Regions from separate parts of the Microbispora sp. CA-135349 genome, predicted to be linked through region 2. Evidence: riboswitches for the same ligand, from Rfam matches in the RefSeq annotation. Region 2 holds a riboswitch; the other holds the start of a gene.

Region 1 (3,199 bases), 1.8 Mb from region 2:
TGGCCGAGATGGAGAGCTTCGGCCTGGTCGCTCCCGTCGCGCGCCGGTACGACGGGGAGGCCCTGGAAGTCGCGCGCAGCGTGGGGGCGCTGGCGCGGTTCGGCCTGCAGGCGCGGCACCTGAGGGCGGTACGCGCGGCGGTGGAGCGGGAGGCCGGCCTGATCGAGCAGGCGGTGGCCCCGCTGCTGAAGCGCAAGGCGCCGGGAGCGATCGCGGAAGCGGACGAGACCGCCCGCGAAATCTCCGGACTTCTCCAGGAACTGCACAATGCGTTACTGCGTGGGAGTGTTCGCGGCGTTCTAGGGCGGTGACCGGCACATCCGCTCCTCCGTGGGTGTTACGTTGAATGCCTGGTGATATGCCGCGACGCTTGAGACGGAGCCGCCCGTGTTGCAGATGGAGGTCGTGGGGGTTCGCGTTGAGATGCCCACCAACCAGCCGATCGTTCTCCTGAAGGAGACGAGTGGTGATCGGTATCTGCCGATCTGGATAGGCATGACCGAGGCGACCGCTATTGCGCTGGCCCAGGCGGAGGAGCCGCCGCCCCGGCCGCTGACCCACGACTTGTTCCGTGACGTTCTTGAGGCCTTGGGGGTGCGGTTGCGCACCGTCAACATCGTCGCGCTCCGCGATGGAATCTTCTTCGCCGACCTGGTCTTCTCCAACGGCGTGGAGGTCAGCGCGCGTCCTTCGGACTCGATCGCGCTGGCGTTGCGTACGGGGGCGACGATCTACGCGAGTGAGGACGTGATCCAGGAGGCGGGCGTGAGCATGCCCGACGACCAGGAGGACGAAGTGGAGAAGTTCCGCGAGTTCCTGGACAAAATCACACCGGAAGACTTCGGCCGGGCGGGCTGACGTGCCGGACGATTTCGGGAGATTACGCTTCACGACGCGCCGGACGGGGTCGTTGACTGACGATGGCCCCGGTCCTACGGTGCAAGGGAAACCACGGTTGTAATTCACGAACCCCCAGATCAGACCGTGGGATGAGAGAAAGCCGGAGGTCCGCAGTGGCGGTCAGCAGCGGCGAGGGTAAGTCGGCCGGCCAGCACGACCCGGTTCGGCAGGCGGCGCGCGAGCGCGCCGGCGAACAGGGTCTGCTGTTCGACGAGCAGCCGACGGCGCTGCCCCAGGGCATCGGATACCGCGGGCCGACGGCGTGCGCGGCCGCCGGGATCACCTACCGGCAGCTCGACTACTGGGCCCGGACCGAACTGGTGCTCCCGACGATAAGAGCGGCTCAGGGATCCGGGTCCCAGCGACTGTACAGCTTCCGCGACATCCTCGTCCTGAAGGTCGTCAAACGTCTTCTCGACACGGGGGTCTCCCTCCAGCAGATACGCACCGCCGTACGGCACCTGCGCGACCGCGGCGTCAACGACCTGGCGCAGATCACCTTGATGAGCGACGGCGTGAGCGTCTACGAGTGCACGAGCGCCGACGAGGTGATCGATCTGCTGCAGGGCGGCCAGGGTGTGTTCGGCATCGCGCTCGGGCGGGTCTGGCGGGAGGTCGAGGGATCGCTCGCCGAGCTTCCGGGTGAGCGCGCGGAGCCCGCCCCGGATGCGGAGGGGGACCATCCGGCGGACGAGCTGGCCCGCCGCAGAAAGGCCCGCAGGACCGGCTGAGATCAATCGGGCAGGAGGGTAGTCATCTCCGATAACGGGTAGCCGGTAGAGTGGAACACGGCCGACGACCTCGTGCGGGAGAGACCCCTGATCGTTCAGGGGCGCCGAAGGAGCAACCTCCCCGGAATCTCTCAGGCATCCGTACCGCACGGACGAGGCGACTCTGAAAAGCAGGCCCGCCGGCCAGGCGGTGCCTCACCGAAGGGGAAAGCCGGGCTCGACCGCCCGGTGAAGCTCTCAGGTCCGATGACAGAGGGGGAGACCGCTTCACGACCGGCCGCGCCCCACGGGCGGGGCGGTCGCCGCAGGTCTCGACCCGCCCAGGAGGCCCTCGTCATGACCGATCGCTCCACTCTTCACGATCTTTCCGCCCCGCCCTTCGCGACCCGTCACATCGGCCCCTCCGATGCCGACCGCTCCCGCATGCTGGAGGCCGTCGGCTACGAGTCGATCGCCGACCTGCTCGCCGTCGCCGTGCCCGAGGCGATCCGCACGCGCGGTCCGCTGAACCTGCCGGAGGCGGTGGGGGAGGCCGAGGCCCTGGCCGAACTGCGCGCCCTCGCCGGCCGCAACCGGGTGCTGACTCCCATGATCGGCCTCGGCTACCACGACACGATCACCCCCGGCGTCGTCCTCCGCAACGTGCTGGAGAACCCCGGCTGGTACACCGCGTACACCCCGTACCAGCCGGAGATCTCGCAGGGACGGCTGGAGGCGCTGCTGAACTTCCAGACGGTCGTGTCGGACCTCACCGGCCTCGGCGTCGCCGGCGCGTCCCTGCTCGACGAGGCGACGGCCGTGGCCGAGGCGATGACGCTGGCCCGGCGGGCGAGCAAGGCGAAGACCGACGTGTTCGTGGTGGACGCCGACGCGCTGCCGCAGACCAAGGCCGTGCTGGCGACCCGTGCCGAGCCGCTCGGCATCACACTGGTGGAGTCGGACCTCGCCGGTGAACTGCCCGAATGCTTCGGGGTCCTCGTCCAGTATCCGGGCGCGAGCGGCCGGGTGGCGTCCTTGCGCGCCGTCGCCGAGCGGGCGCACGCGCGGGGCGCGCTCCTGGTGGCCGCGGCCGACCTGCTGGCGCTGACCCTGCTGGAGTCCCCGGGTGAGCAGGGCGCCGACATCGCCGTCGGCTCCTCCCAGCGCTTCGGTGTCCCCCTGGGCTACGGCGGGCCCCACGCGGCGTACATGGCGGTCCGCGAGGGCCTGCAGCGGCAGATGCCGGGCCGTCTCGTGGGCGTCTCGGTGGACGCCGACGGACGCCCCGCCTACCGCCTGGCCCTGCAGACCCGCGAGCAGCACATCCGGCGGGAGAAGGCCACCAGCAACATCTGCACCGCGCAGGTCCTGCTCGCGGTGATGGCGTCGATGTACGCCGTCTACCACGGCCCGGAGGGCCTCAGGAGGATCGCCCAGCGGGTGCACCGGCACGCGGCCGTCCTCGCCGCCGGGCTGCGCGAGGGCGGCGTGGAGGTCGTCCACGACGAGTTCTTCGACACCGTGCTCGCCCACGTGCCCGGGCGGGCCGCCCAGGTCGTGGCCGCCGCCGCCGAGCGGGGCGTGAACCT
Region 2 (3,199 bases):
GGCGGACGGGCTGGAGGTCACCGCCCGTTCCTGCGACGGCACGATCGAGGCCGTCGAAGTGACGGGAGCCGCGTTCGCGCGGGCCGTGCAGTGGCATCCGGAGGCCGACGAGGACGGCCCCCTCTTCCGCGCTCTCGTCGCCGCCGCCCGCCGTTGAGAATCCCGAAGCGGCGCCGCGCCTGAGAACCCCCGCGAGAACCCGCACCCGAGGATCCGGTGTGCGCCGCGGAGCACCCGATGCGACGCCGCCTCGCCCCGTTGGACGCCGTCCGGTGGGACGACGCGCGGCGCACCGGCATGCCGGTCGAGCCCCCGCATAACGCACCCGCCGCAACGCGGCGGCGGCCCGGTGAACACGGCTGTCGCCCTCCTCCCGCGGCGACCGGAGCGGCGACCGGAAACACGCCATCGCATCCTCCTCGGTTTATGTAACCGATTTCATTTGCTGCACGTGCATGTTCGCTGGGCATTCATCGCTTTACGGAACGCAATGCCATGACGGAACTTCCCACCCCGGCGCGCGCCGCGAAAAACAGCAATTTTGACGAATGCAGGGAGAGAGGGATATCGTCAAATACCTATTGAAGCCGCGTCGTCGGCGCGTTCACGCTGCTTTCGTGTGCGAGGGGGATCGTGTTATACGCCGTGCTCGGACCGTTCCTGGCCATGAAACCCTCGGGGGACGTCATCGCCGGGCTCGCCCCGAGACACCGGCAGCTCCTGGCGCTGTTCCTACTCAATCCGAATAACGCGATCCACCGGGACACGCTCATCGATCTGCTATGGAATGGCCGTCCCACTAAATCCGCGCCGCGGAATCTTACCACCTACATCGCACAGGTGCGCAGGCGGCTCTCGCCACGCGACCCCAGCGTTTCTCCGCTGCACACGGTGGAAGGCGGGTACCTTCTTTCCGTGCCGTCCGGATCCGTGGATGCTGCAGTATTCAACCAATTCGTGGCACAGGGCAGAATCGCTCGAGACAATGGCGATTACCACAATGCGGCGAGGATCTTCGAGAGCGCGCTCAACCTGTGGCGGGACGACGCCCTGCTCGGCATGAGGCACGTGGACGAACTGGCCGCCTGGGCCGAACGGCTCGACGAGGACCGGCGTGCGGTGACCGAGGACCTCTTCGACGTACGACTGACGCTCGGGCACCATCACGAGATCGTCGGCGGCCTGGCCCAGTGGGCGAGACGGCATCCGCTGCGTGAACGGCCGCACCGGCAACTCATGCTGGCGCTGCACCGGTCGGGCCGCACCCACGACGCCTCGGCCTCCTACCAGCGGCTGCGCCGCACGCTGGTCGACTGCCTCGGCACCGAGCCGTCCCCCGACACTCAGGCCGTCCACCAGCGGATCCTCACGGGCGACGACCCTTCCTCCACCCTGGCGCGTCTCCACGCGGGGCATCGGCCGCTGCAGGAGTCGGATCACCGATCGTGACCGAAGGCCGGCGTGGACCCGCCGCCGGAGTCTCCATGATGAAATCGGGCGGTCCGGCCGGTTACGGGGGTGGTGGGAGAACCACTAGGCTGGCTGCACACCGGTGACCCCGTGCGGGAGAGCGTCCTGGCATCCGGTCAGGGCCCCTGAAGGAGCAAGCCCTCCCCGCGAACCTCTCAAGGCAAAGGACCGTGCGGGCCAGGTGACCTCTGGAAAGAAGGCCGGAAGGCCTCGCCGAAGGTGAAAGTCCGGCAAAGATCGGACGAAGCTCTCAGGCGCCGATGACAGAGGGGGAGGATGCCCGATAGTTCAACGCAGCATCCGTCCTTCCGAGGTGCGCATGTCCCGATCCACCCCGCTCCGCGGTGTCCATGAACGCCTTGGCGCGACCCTGACCGACTTCGCGGGATGGCAGATGCCCCTGCGCTACGGCAGCGAGTCGGCCGAGCACAACGCGGTGCGAACGGCCGCGGGGCTCTTCGACCTGTCCCACATGGGAGAGATCTTCGTCGTCGGCGCGCAGGCGGGCGAGGCCCTCGACCACGCCCTCGTGGGTCACCTCAGCGTCCTCGCGCCCGGCCGCGCCCGCTACACGATGATCGTGAACGAGACCGGCGGCATCCTCGACGACCTCATCGTCTACCGCCTCGACGAGGACCAGTACATGGTCGTCGCCAACGCCTCCAACCACGCCCTCGTCGCCCGCGAGCTCGCCGACCGGGTCCGGGGATACGACGCGCGGGTGACCGACCGGTCGGACGAGTACGCGCTGGTGGCGGTGCAGGGCCCCCGCAGCGCCGAGATCCTGGCCGCGCTGACCGATGCCGACCTCGGCGAGCTCAAGTACTACGCCATCGTCCCCGGCGTCGTCGCGGGCACGCCCGTCCTGATCGCACGCACCGGATACACCGGCGAGGACGGTTTCGAGCTCTTCGTGCTGAACGAGCACGCCGTACCGCTGTGGGAGGCGCTCGCCGAGGCGGGCAGGGACGCCGGGCTCGTTCCCGCCGGGCTGTCGGCCCGCGACACGCTCCGCCTGGAAGCCGGCATGCCGTTGTACGGCAACGAACTGAGCGCGGCGATCACGCCGTTCGACGCCGGCCTCGGCCGGGTCGTCCGTTTCGACAAGCCCGGCGACTTCGTGGGCAAGGCCGCCCTCGAGCGGGTCGCGGCGAACGGCACCACCCGGCGCCTGGTCGGGCTGGTGGCGCGCGGCCGCCGGGTGCCGAGGCACGGCTACCCCGTCACCCGGGAGGGTGCCGTCGTCGGCGAGGTGACCAGCGGCGCCCCGTCGCAGTCCCTCGGCCGCCCGATCGCCTTGGCGTACGTCGACGAGGACGCCCTGGAAAAGGGTGGCCTGACCGTGGACATCCGGGGCAGCCAAGAACCGGTCGACGTCGTCGATCTGCCTTTCTACAGGAGGAGCAAGTGAGCACCATTCCGGACGACCTGAGCTACACCAAGGAACACGAGTGGGTGGCCGGGATCGAGGACGGCCTCACCGTGACGGTGGGCATCACGGCGTACGCGGCCGAGCAGCTCGGTGACGTGGTCTACGTGGAGGTGCACCCGGAGGTCGGCGCGACGGTCACGGCCGGCGACGCGGTCGGCGAGGTGGAGTCCACCAAGTCCGTGAGCGACATCTTCGCGCCGGTCAGCGGCGAGATCGTCGAGATCAACGCCGCCGTCGCGGACGAGCCCGCTCTGGTCGGCTCCGACCCGTACGGCGAGGGCTGGCTGTTCCGCGTGC

What was found. Region 2 has a riboswitch for glycine ahead of gcvT (glycine cleavage system aminomethyltransferase GcvT). Riboswitches for the same ligand answer to the same signal wherever they lie in the genome.
Region 1: it holds a riboswitch for glycine, as region 2 does, so the genes downstream of both, gcvP (aminomethyl-transferring glycine dehydrogenase) here and gcvT (glycine cleavage system aminomethyltransferase GcvT) in region 2, are expected to answer to the same signal.

Annotation. Positions count from the first base shown of each region.
Region 1 is NZ_CP192001.1:4,042,268-4,045,466, forward strand. It holds gene ftsR (transcriptional regulator FtsR) at 1-311, shown strand, start outside; gene ACQPZZ_RS18765 (bifunctional nuclease family protein) at 388-858, shown strand; gene ACQPZZ_RS18770 (MerR family transcriptional regulator) at 1,014-1,631, shown strand; glycine riboswitch at 1,697-1,788, shown strand; gene gcvP (aminomethyl-transferring glycine dehydrogenase) at 1,968-3,199, shown strand, end outside.
Region 2 is NZ_CP192001.1:2,202,095-2,205,293, reverse strand. It holds gene ACQPZZ_RS10555 (gamma-glutamyl-gamma-aminobutyrate hydrolase family protein) at 1-157, shown strand, start outside; gene ACQPZZ_RS10550 (AfsR/SARP family transcriptional regulator) at 667-1,449, shown strand; glycine riboswitch at 1,554-1,651, shown strand; glycine riboswitch at 1,652-1,747, shown strand; gene gcvT (glycine cleavage system aminomethyltransferase GcvT) at 1,790-2,881, shown strand; gene gcvH (glycine cleavage system protein GcvH) at 2,878-3,199, shown strand, end outside.